Regions from separate parts of the Streptomyces sp. NPDC002602 genome, predicted to be linked through region 1. Evidence: predicted binding sites of a transcription regulator. Region 1 holds the regulator's gene; the other holds the start of a gene.
What was found. Region 1 encodes HrcA, which represses chaperone genes, less so after heat shock. Its sites were predicted from a motif close to TTNGCACTCNGNNNNNCNGAGTGCNAA; they were not measured.

Region 2: groL (chaperonin GroEL) is a predicted target of HrcA. The motif match lies at 2,987-3,013, and genes of this name have one in related genera.

Annotation. Positions count from the first base shown of each region.
Region 1 covers NZ_JBIAQX010000002.1:499,359-504,448, forward strand. The annotation lists gene ACFYW3_RS07665 (16S rRNA (uracil(1498)-N(3))-methyltransferase) at 1-74, opposite strand, end outside; gene ACFYW3_RS07670 (nitronate monooxygenase) at 71-1,162, opposite strand; gene dnaJ (molecular chaperone DnaJ) at 1,332-2,468, opposite strand; gene hrcA (heat-inducible transcriptional repressor HrcA) at 2,469-3,485, opposite strand; gene ACFYW3_RS07685 (MBL fold metallo-hydrolase) at 3,648-4,379, shown strand; gene ACFYW3_RS07690 (DUF3097 domain-containing protein) at 4,407-5,090, shown strand, end outside.
Region 2 covers NZ_JBIAQX010000015.1:98,137-103,226, reverse strand. The annotation lists gene ACFYW3_RS30190 (glucosyl-3-phosphoglycerate synthase) at 1-220, opposite strand, end outside; SAM riboswitch class I at 419-576, shown strand; gene thrC (threonine synthase) at 594-1,877, shown strand; gene ACFYW3_RS30180 (ubiquitin-like small modifier protein 1) at 1,912-2,190, shown strand; gene ACFYW3_RS30175 (cold-shock protein) at 2,658-2,864, shown strand; gene groL (chaperonin GroEL) at 3,178-4,800, shown strand; gene ACFYW3_RS30165 (phosphoribosylanthranilate isomerase) at 4,930-5,090, shown strand, end outside.

The DNA.
Region 1 (5,090 bases):
CGGCCCTCGGGGCCCTCCAGGGTGAACTCCGGTCCCGCGGGGACCTCTTCGACCACGAACACGGGGGCCGTCATGACGCTCTCCTCATCTGCAACACCTTCAACGCGCTCTGCGCCTCGGCCAGTTCGGCCGCGAGCACCTCCGTCAGCTCCCCGGCGGGCAGCGTCCGCGCCAGCCGGTGGCCCTGGCCCGCCCACAGGGCCATGCCCTGCGGGTCCCCGGCGGCGGCGGCCGCCTTGCGCAGGCCCGAGGTCAGGTGGTGGACCTGCGGGTAGGCGGCCGGGGCGTACGGGCCGTGTTCCCGCATGAAGCGGTTGACCAGGCCCCTGGCGGGCCGGCCGGAGAAGGCGCGGGTGAGTTCCGTGTGCGGGAAGAGCGGGTTCGTCAGCGCTTTCTTGTGCAGGGGGTGCGCGCCCGACTCCGGGCAGGCCAGGAAGGCCGTGCCGAGCTGGGCGGCCTCCGCGCCCGCCGCGAGCACCGCCGCGACCTGCGCGCCGCGCATCAGCCCGCCCGCCGCGATGATCGGGAGGGTCACGGCCTCCCGTACCCGGGCGACCAGCACGAGCAGTCCGACCCCGGCCGTGCCGTCGATCTCGGGGTCGTCGCGGTGCGTGCCCTGGTGGCCGCCCGCCTCGACGCCCTGGACGCAGACGGCGTCGGCTCCCGCCGCCTCGGCGGCCCGCGCCTCCTCCACCGAGGTCACCGTGACGACGGTGTACGTGCCGGCCTCGCGCAGTCGGGCGCAGACGGCGGGGGGCGGGCAGCCGAAGGTGAACGACACGACGGGGACGGGGTCCTCGACGAGGATGGCGAGCTTGGCCTCGTAGCCGTCGTCGGAGGTGCCGATGATGTCCTCCTCGGCCAGCGACACCTCGTACCAGTTGGCCTCGCCGGCGAGCTGTCCCCGGTACGTCTCGATCTCGGCCGGGTCCACGTAGCCGGTCTGCGGCATGAAGAGGTTGACGCCGAACGGACGTCGGGTGAGCGCGCGCAGCCGCTTGATCTCCTGGTACATCCCGTCGGCGGTCTTGTAGCCGCCGGCCAGGAAGCCCAGCCCGCCCGCCTCGCACACCGCGGCGGCCAGCGGCGGACAGGAGGCGCCGCCCGCCATGGGCGCCTGCACGATCGGGTAAGGGGTGAGACCGTTCGGCGAGGAGGACATGGACTGCATCGTGCCACGTCCCCGCGCACCGGGCCGAATCATCGCATTCGCCTGGCATAGTCCGCCTGCGAAGTCGCTCGACCCCGTGTCGCACCCCGCCCCGCACGGCATCGAGCCCGACCCGGGACATCCCCGGATCGGGCTCGTGCGAGAGGGTGCGTGCGGCCGGTCAGCGGCCGTTGAACGCGTCCTTCAGGCGGCTGAACAGGCCCTGCTGGCCCGGCGCGAACTGGCCCATCGGCCGCTCCTCGCCGCGCAGCTTCGCGAGCTGGCGCAGCAGGTCCTCCTGCTGGGCGTCCAGCTTGCCGGGGGTGGTGACCTCGACGTGGACGATCAGGTCGCCGCGCCCGCCGCCGCGCAGGTGCGTGACGCCGCGCCCGTGCAGCGGGATCGCCTGCCCGGAGCCGGTGCCGGGCCGGATGTCGATCTCCTCCAGGCCGTCGAGCGTCTCCAGCGGGCATTTGGTGCCCAGGGCCGCCGCCGTCATGGGGAGGGTGACCGTGCAGTGCAGGTCGTCCCCGCGCCGTTGGAAGGTCGGGTGCGGCAGCTCGTGGATCTCCACGTACAGGTCGCCGGCGGGGCCGCCGCCGGGGCCGACCTCGCCCTCGCCCGCGAGCTGGATGCGGGTGCCGTTCTCGACACCGGCGGGGATCTTGACCGTGAGGCTGCGGCGGGACCGCACCCGTCCGTCGCCCGCGCACTCGGGGCACGGGGTGGGGACCACGGTGCCGAAGCCCTGGCACTGCGGGCAGGGCCGCGAGGTCATGACCTGGCCCAGGAAGGACCGGGTGACCTGCGAGACCTCACCGCGACCGCGACACATGTCACACGTCTGCGCCGAGGTGCCGGGGGCGGCGCCCTCACCGGAGCAGGTCGTGCAGACCACGGCCGTGTCGACCTGGATGTCCTTGGTCGTCCCGAAGGCCGCCTCGTCCAGTTCCAGGTCGAGGCGGATCATGGCGTCCTGGCCTCGGCGGGTCCGCGAGCGCGGTCCGCGCTGCTGGGACTGACCGAAGAAGGCGTCCATGATGTCGGAGAAGTTGCCGAAGCCACCCGCCCCGAATCCGCCCGCGCCGCCGCCGCCCGAGGAGGACAGCGGGTCGCCGCCGAGGTCGTAGACCTGCTTCTTCTGCGGGTCCGAGAGCACCTCGTAGGCCGCGTTGATCTCCTTGAAGCGCTCCTGCGTCTTCGGATCCGGATTCACGTCCGGGTGGAGTTCGCGGGCGAGGCGACGGAAGGCCTTCTTGATCTCGTCCTGCGATGCGTCGCGGCGCACGCCGAGAACGGCGTAGTAGTCCGTGGCCACTTACGACTCCGCCAGGATCTGTCCGACGTAACGTGCCACTGCGCGTACCGCTCCCATCGTTCCGGGGTAGTCCATGCGGGTCGGTCCGACCACGCCGAGTTTGGCGACTGCTTCGCCGCCCGAACCGTAGCCGACCGAGACGACGGACGTGGAGTTCAGTCCCTCGTAGGCATTCTCATGCCCGATCTTCACGGCCATCCCCGACTCGTTGGCCTCGCCCAGCAGCTTGAGGAGCACGACCTGCTCCTCCAGCGCTTCGAGCACCGGCCTGATCGTCAGGGGAAAGTCATGTCCGAACCGTGTGAGGTTGGCGGTGCCGCCGATCATCAGCCGCTCCTCCGCCTCCTCCACGAGCGTTTCGAGAAGGGTGTCGAGGACGGCCTTGACCGTCGCCCGGTCCTCGGTCTCGAAGGACTCCGGAAGGTCCTGTACCAGCGGCGGCACGTCGGTGAACCGACGGCCGACCACCCGGCTGTTGAGCCGCGCCCGCAGATCGGCGAGCGAGGTCTCCCCGAAGGGCGTCTGGCAGTCGACCAGCCGCTGCTCGACCCGCCCGGTGTCCGTGATCAACACGAGCATCAGGCGCGCGGGCGCCAACGACAGCAGCTCGACGTGCCGGACGGTGGAACGGGTCAGCGACGGGTACTGCACCACGGCGACCTGCCGGGTGAGCTGCGCGAGCAGCCGCACGGTGCGCCCCACGACGTCGTCGAGGTCGACGGCGCCGTCGAGGAAGTTCTGGATGGCCCGCCGCTCCGGCGTGGACAGCGGTTTGACCCCCGCCAGCTTGTCCACGAAGAGCCGGTAACCCTTGTCGGTGGGGATCCGACCGGCACTGGTGTGGGGTTGGGCGATGTAGCCCTCGTCCTCCAGCAGCGCCATGTCGTTGCGCACGGTGGCGGGCGAGACGCCGAGCCGGTGCCGCTCGGTGAGCGCCTTGGAGCCGACCGGCTCCTCCGTCCCGACGTAGTCCTGGACGATGGCGCGCAGCACCTCGAGCCTGCGTTCACTGAGCATCGCGCACACCTCCGGATGCGGTCGGTCTTCTTCGGTCGTCGTTCGGTCCCGTTGCGGGCCTTGTTGGCACTCTGCACATTCGAGTGCCAGAGATCCCCCGGTCAGTGTACGGCCGGGTGGTACGCGGGAGGCAAGGGCGGCCCGCCAGGGTAGCGTCACCGCATGGACGTGCAATGGGAAGAGGCGGGCTGGGAACGGCTGACCGGGCGGGTCGGACGGCGTCGTCTGCCGGTGTGGGACTGCACCGTGGGGCTGGTGGTGGGCGACGATTCGGTTCTTCTCGTCGATCCCGGTTCGTGCGTGCGCGAGGGTGCGCGGGTGCGGGCCGAGGCGGAGCGGCTGACCGGCCGGCACGTGACCCATATCGCATTCACGCACGGACATTTCGACCACGTACTGGGCGGCTCCGCCTTCACGGGCGCCGAGTTCCACGGCGCGGTCGGCCTGGACAAGGTGCTGTCGACGCCCACCGGCCGCGAGGAACTGCGGCACAGCGCGACCGCGCACGGCCTGGACGCGGCGGAGGCCGCGGAGGCCGCCGACCTGGTCGTGGCGCCGGGGCACCCGGTGTCGGGCGAACGGACGCTGGACCTGGGCGCCGTACAGGTGCTGCTCGCGAACCTCGGACCCGCGCACTCCCAGCACGACCTGGCGGTCTTCGTCCCGGGCGAACGGGAGGTCGTCTTCTGCGGGGACCTGGTCGAGGAGTCGGGCGAACCCCAGGCCGGCTCGGACGCGGTGCCCGGACAGTGGCCGGCGGCCCTGGACCGGCTGCTCTCGCTGGGCGGCGACGACGCACTGTACGTGCCGGGTCACGGAGCGGTGGTCGACGCGACCTTCGTCCGTGCGCAACGCGACACACTGGCAACGAGGTTCGGCGTGTCGAGGGCGTGAGCCCGGGCTCTCTCGTACGGTCGCCGGATGCGTGAGTACTCCCCCGACCTGACCCCGCCGTGGAAGCGCGCCAAGGCCGTGCCCGAGGTGCCGGCGGACCGCGACCTGGTCGTCGAGGTGGCCGGTACGGACTTCTGCGGGGCGGTGGTGGCCTGCGAGGCCGGCACGGTGACCCTGGAGGACCGCTTCGGCAAGCGGCGGGTGTTCCCGCTGGAGCCCCGCGGCTTCCTGCTGGACGGGGCGGTGGTCACCCTGACCCGTCCGTCCCGCGCCCCGGCCGCCCCGGCCCGTACGGCCTCGGGCTCGCTCGCCGTCCCCGGGGCCCGGGCCCGGGTGGCCCGGGCGGGCCGGATCTACGTCGAGGGCCGCCACGACGCCGAGCTGGTGGAGCGGGTCTGGGGCGACGACCTGCGCATCGAGGGCGTGGTCGTGGAGTACCTGGAGGGCATCGACGACCTGCCGACGATCGTGGCGGACTTCGCGCCGGCCGCGGACGCCCGGCTGGGGGTCCTGGTGGACCACCTGGTGCCGGGTTCGAAGGAGTCGCGGATCGCCGCCGAGGTCACCTCTCCGCACGTCCTGATCGTGGGCCATCCCTACGTGGACGTCTGGCAGGCGGTGAAACCGTCCGCCCTGGGCATCGCGGCCTGGCCGGTGATCCCGCGCGGGGAGGACTGGAAGACGGGCGTCTGCCGGGCGCTGGGCTGGCCG
Region 2 (5,090 bases), on a different contig from region 1:
CGACCACCAGCTCGTCCACCAACGGCGTCCCCGGCCCCTCGATCAGCTCGCGGCGGATCACCTCGACGATCTCGCCGACCGTGGCCTCCTCGTCGAGCGCGGGCAGCACCACACTGACCGTGGTGCCCGCCGCCCGTTTCCGGTCGAGCAGCCGGTCGAGCGGTCGATCGGCAGCGGACCAGGAGCGCTCGGCCAGCCAGCGCTCCACCTCTTCCAGCACTTTCGGCACTCCCTGATGGGTCGATCGAGCGTCGGCGGTTTCGGGCGAAATGTGATCCATCTCGCCGTTCGGACGGCTGTCTCAACCGCCCGGGGCTTCGGTTACAGTCTTGAACAACGCGATGGACCACCGCATGCCGGGGGTCCCGCGTGTACAAACGCCCGGGCCCGCCATGGAGTGCGTCACCCGGTGCCATACCGCTCATCCAGAGGGGCAGAGGGACACGGCCCGTTGAAGCCCCGGCAACCCTCCAGTCGGTCTCGCGATCACGCACATCCGCTGCGTCAGCGAGGTCCCCGGCTAGGGAAGGTGCCAATTCCGTCTCATGGCGAAGTGCGCCATGGGGAAGATGAGGAGAAAGGGCCTCGCCATCATGGCTGCACAGACCGTCGCAACCTCTGCCGAAACCGTAGATCTCGGACCCGCCACCGGCCTTTCCTGCCGCGAGTGCGCCACCCGCTTCGAACTCGGTCCGATCTTCGCCTGCGCCGAGTGTTTCGGACCGCTCGAAGTCGCCTACGACCTGCCGACCGGTGACCCCGAGGCGCTGCGCGCCGCGATCGAGGCCGGCCCGAACAACATCTGGCGCTACGCGCCGCTGCTGCCCGTCCCGGCCGACGTGGCCTCCAAGCCGAGCCTGAACCCCGGTTTCACCAAGCTCGTGGACGCCGAGAACCTGGCCAAGGAGCTGGGCGTCACCGGCAAGCTCTACGTCAAGGACGACTCCGGCAACCCGACGCACTCCTTCAAGGACCGCGTCGTCGCCATCGCCGTCGAGGCCGCCCGCGCCTTCGGCTTCACCACCCTCTCCTGCTCCTCCACGGGCAACCTGGCCGGAGCCGTCGGCGCCGCTGCCGCCCGCGCCGGCTTCCGGTCCTGCGTGTTCATCCCGCACGACCTGGAGCAGGGCAAGGTCGTCATGGCCGGCGTCTACGGCGGCGACCTGGTCGGCATCGAGGGCAACTACGACGACGTCAACCGCTTCTGCTCCGAGCTCATCGGCGACCCGCTCGGCGAGGGCTGGGGCTTCGTCAACGTCAACCTGCGCCCGTACTACGGCGAGGGCTCCAAGACCCTCGCGTACGAGATCTGCGAGCAGCTCGGCTGGGAGCTGCCCGACCAGATCGTCATCCCGATCGCGTCCGGCTCGCAGCTGACGAAGATCGACAAGGGCCTCCAGGAGCTGATCAGGCTCGGCCTCGTCGAGGACAGGCCGTACAAGATCTTCGGCGCCCAGGCCGAGGGCTGCTCGCCCGTCTCCACCGCCTTCAAGGCCGGCCACGAGGTGGTCCGCCCGCAGAAGCCGAACACCATCGCCAAGTCCCTCGCCATCGGCAACCCGGCGGACGGCCCGTACGTCCTGGACATCGCCCGCCGCACCGGCGGCTACGTCGAGGACGTCAACGACGAGCAGGTCGTCGAGGCCATCAAGATCCTCGCGCAGACCGAGGGCATCTTCGCCGAGACCGCGGGCGGCGTGACCGTCGGCGTGACGAAGAAGCTCATCGACAACGGGCAGCTCGACCCCGCGCTGACCACGGTCATCCTGAACACGGGTGACGGTCTCAAGACCCTGGAGGCGGTGGCCGCGGACAGCGGGCAGACCGCCACCATCCGCCCGAGCCTGGACGCGTTCCGCGCCGCCGGCCTGGCCTGACCCTCCCCCCGTACTCCGGAAAGGCAGTAGCGCCATGAGCGTCAACGTCCGCATCCCCACCATCCTGCGCACCTACACCGGCGGCCGGGCCGAGGTGTCCGCCGAGGGCGCGACCCTCTCCGAGGTCATCGAGTCCCTGGAGAAGAGCCACCCGGGCATCGCCGCCCGCGTCCTGGACGACCAGGGCAAGCTGCGCCGCTTCGTGAACGTCTATGTCAACGACGACGACGTGCGCTTCGAGGGCGGGCTGCAGACGGCGACGCCCGACGGCGCCGGCATCTCGATCATTCCGGCGGTCGCGGGCGGCTGCTGACCCGTCCCGGACTTCCACGACGGACTTCCGCCGGGACTTCCGCGGGCACTTCCGCGGGCACTTCCGCCGAGCGTCGTCCGTCGACGAAGAGCAAACAGAATTGCCCCCTCCGCCGATAAGCGGAGGGGGCAATTCTGGTTGATTGGGCGCGGTAGAGTTGGGGAAGTCCCCTCCGCCGTACTTGCCCGCCGCATATGAGCGGGCCGCCGGATGGTTGACATTGAGTCAACATGCAAGCGCGCTATGGGTCTTTGGTGCCGAATGTCAGGCCCGAGTTGCCCGGCCATATGCCAAATTTTCACTCTATTTCAATGTTTCCTCGTGTCCTGAATTCTCGTCGGAATGACCTGTTGCACACAGCACTGGTGCGGATACATTCAGCCGCGGTCGAGGCGTTCCGGCGCAAGTTCTGACCCGGGTCCGCGAAGTGCGGTCCTGCGCAAGGGCCAGTAATAGGGGAGTTAGGCATGGCTCAGGGCACCGTCAAGTGGTTCAACGCGGAGAAGGGCTACGGCTTCATCGCGGTCGACGGTGGTGCGGATGTGTTCGTCCACTACAGCGCCATCCAGATGGACGGGTACCGCACCCTTGAAGAGGGTCAGCGGGTCGAGTTCGAGATCTCGCAGGGCCAGAAGGGTCCGCAGGCGGACATGGTCAAGCTCGCACTCGGCTAGTCCCGGCGCGATCGACCACCGACGTACAGACAACGAGGGGCCCACATCCTGGACAAGGGATGTGGGCCCCTCGTGCGTGACCCCGTCCGACCGGCGCGTTCGCGGGGTGTTGCCCGAAGCCGCTTGCACTCGCGGGGGTCGAGTGCTAATCATTGGCGTTAGCACTCTCCAGGTGAGAGTGCTACTCAACGAGGACCGGGCCGGTGAGGCTCGCAGGGTCCGGCGGGAAGGAACCGCCGGGCTCGCTGGCCGTCCGTCGCGGGCGCGGGCGCGGTCCGGAGCAATCCACCCCTGTCCGGGAGGACCACTTCAGATGGCCAAGATCATTGCGTTCAACGAGGAGGCCCGGCGCGGTCTCGAGCGTGGGATGAACCAGCTCGCCGACGCCGTCAAGGTCACCCTTGGCCCCAAGGGTCGCAACGTCGTCCTTGAGAAGAAGTGGGGCGCCCCCACGATCACCAACGATGGTGTCTCCATCGCCAAGGAGATCGAGCTCGAGGACCCGTACGAGAAGATCGGCGCCGAGCTGGTCAAGGAAGTCGCCAAGAAGACGGACGACGTCGCCGGCGACGGTACGACCACCGCCACCGTGCTCGCCCAGGCTCTCGTACGCGAGGGTCTGCGCAACGTGGCCGCCGGCGCCAACCCGATGGCCCTCAAGCGTGGCATCGAGAAGGCCGTCGAGGCCGTCTCCGCCGCCCTGCTCTCGCAGGCCAAGGACGTCGAGACCAAGGAGCAGATCGCCTCCACGGCCTCCATCTCCGCCGCCGACACCCAGATCGGCGAGCTCATCGCCGAGGCGATGGACAAGGTCGGCAAGGAAGGCGTCATCACCGTCGAGGAGTCGCAGACCTTCGGTCTGGAGCTCGAGCTCACCGAGGGCATGCGCTTCGACAAGGGCTACATCTCGGCGTACTTCGCCACCGACATGGAGCGCATGGAGTCGTCCCTCGACGACCCGTACATCCTGATCGTCAACTCCAAGATCGGCTCGGTCAAGGACCTGCTGCCGCTCCTGGAGAAGGTCATGCAGTCCGGCAAGCCGCTGCTGATCATCGCCGAGGACGTCGAGGGCGAGGCCCTGTCGACCCTGGTCGTCAACAAGATCCGCGGCACCTTCAAGTCCGTCGCCGTCAAGGCCCCGGGCTTCGGTGACCGTCGCAAGGCCATGCTCGGTGACATCGCCATCCTCACGGGCGGCACGGTCATCTCCGAGGAGGTCGGCCTCAAGCTGGAGAACGCCGGTCTCGACCTGCTCGGCCGCGCCCGCAAGGTCGTCATCACCAAGGACGAGACCACCATCGTCGACGGTGCCGGTGACAGCGACCAGGTCCAGGGTCGCGTCAACCAGATCCGCGCCGAGATCGAGAACTCCGACTCGGACTACGACCGCGAGAAGCTCCAGGAGCGCCTCGCGAAGCTGGCCGGCGGCGTGGCCGTCATCAAGGCCGGCGCCGCGACCGAGGTCGAGCTCAAGGAGCGCAAGCACCGCATCGAGGACGCCGTTCGCAACGCGAAGGCGGCCGTCGAAGAGGGCATCGTCGCCGGCGGTGGCGTGGCCCTCCTCCAGGCCTCCGCGGTCTTCGAGAAGCTGGAGCTCACGGGTGACGAGGCCACCGGCGCCAACGCCGTGCGCCTGGCCCTGGAGGCCCCGCTGAAGCAGATCGCCGTCAACGGTGGTCTCGAAGGCGGCGTCGTCGTCGAGAAGGTGCGCAACCTGCCCATCGGTCACGGCCTGAACGCCGCGACCGGCGAGTACGTCGACATGATCGCCGAGGGCATCATCGACCCGGCGAAGGTCACGCGCTCCGCGCTGCAGAACGCCGCGTCGATCGCCGCGCTGTTCCTGACGACCGAGGCCGTCATCGCCGACAAGCCCGAGAAGGCCGGTGCCCCCGCGGGCGGCGGCATGCCGGGCGGTGACATGGACTTCTGATCCGCCTCCGGCAGATCGGCAGTTCCGTTCGCGTTCCGAAGGCGGCACCCCCGTGGGGGTGCCGCCTTCGGGCGTTCCGCGGGGCGGACGCGGGGGCGTCGGGAGTGCCGCTGGTGGTTGACTGGACGGATGACTGACGTGTTCATCAAGATCTGTGGGCTGCGGACCGCGCGGGACGTCGCCGCCGCCGTCGACGCCGGGGCCGATGCCGTCGGGTTCGTCTTCGCGCCCGGCAGCCCGCGTACGGTCGACGTCGCCACGGCGCGCGAACTCGCCGCCCGGGTGCCGGC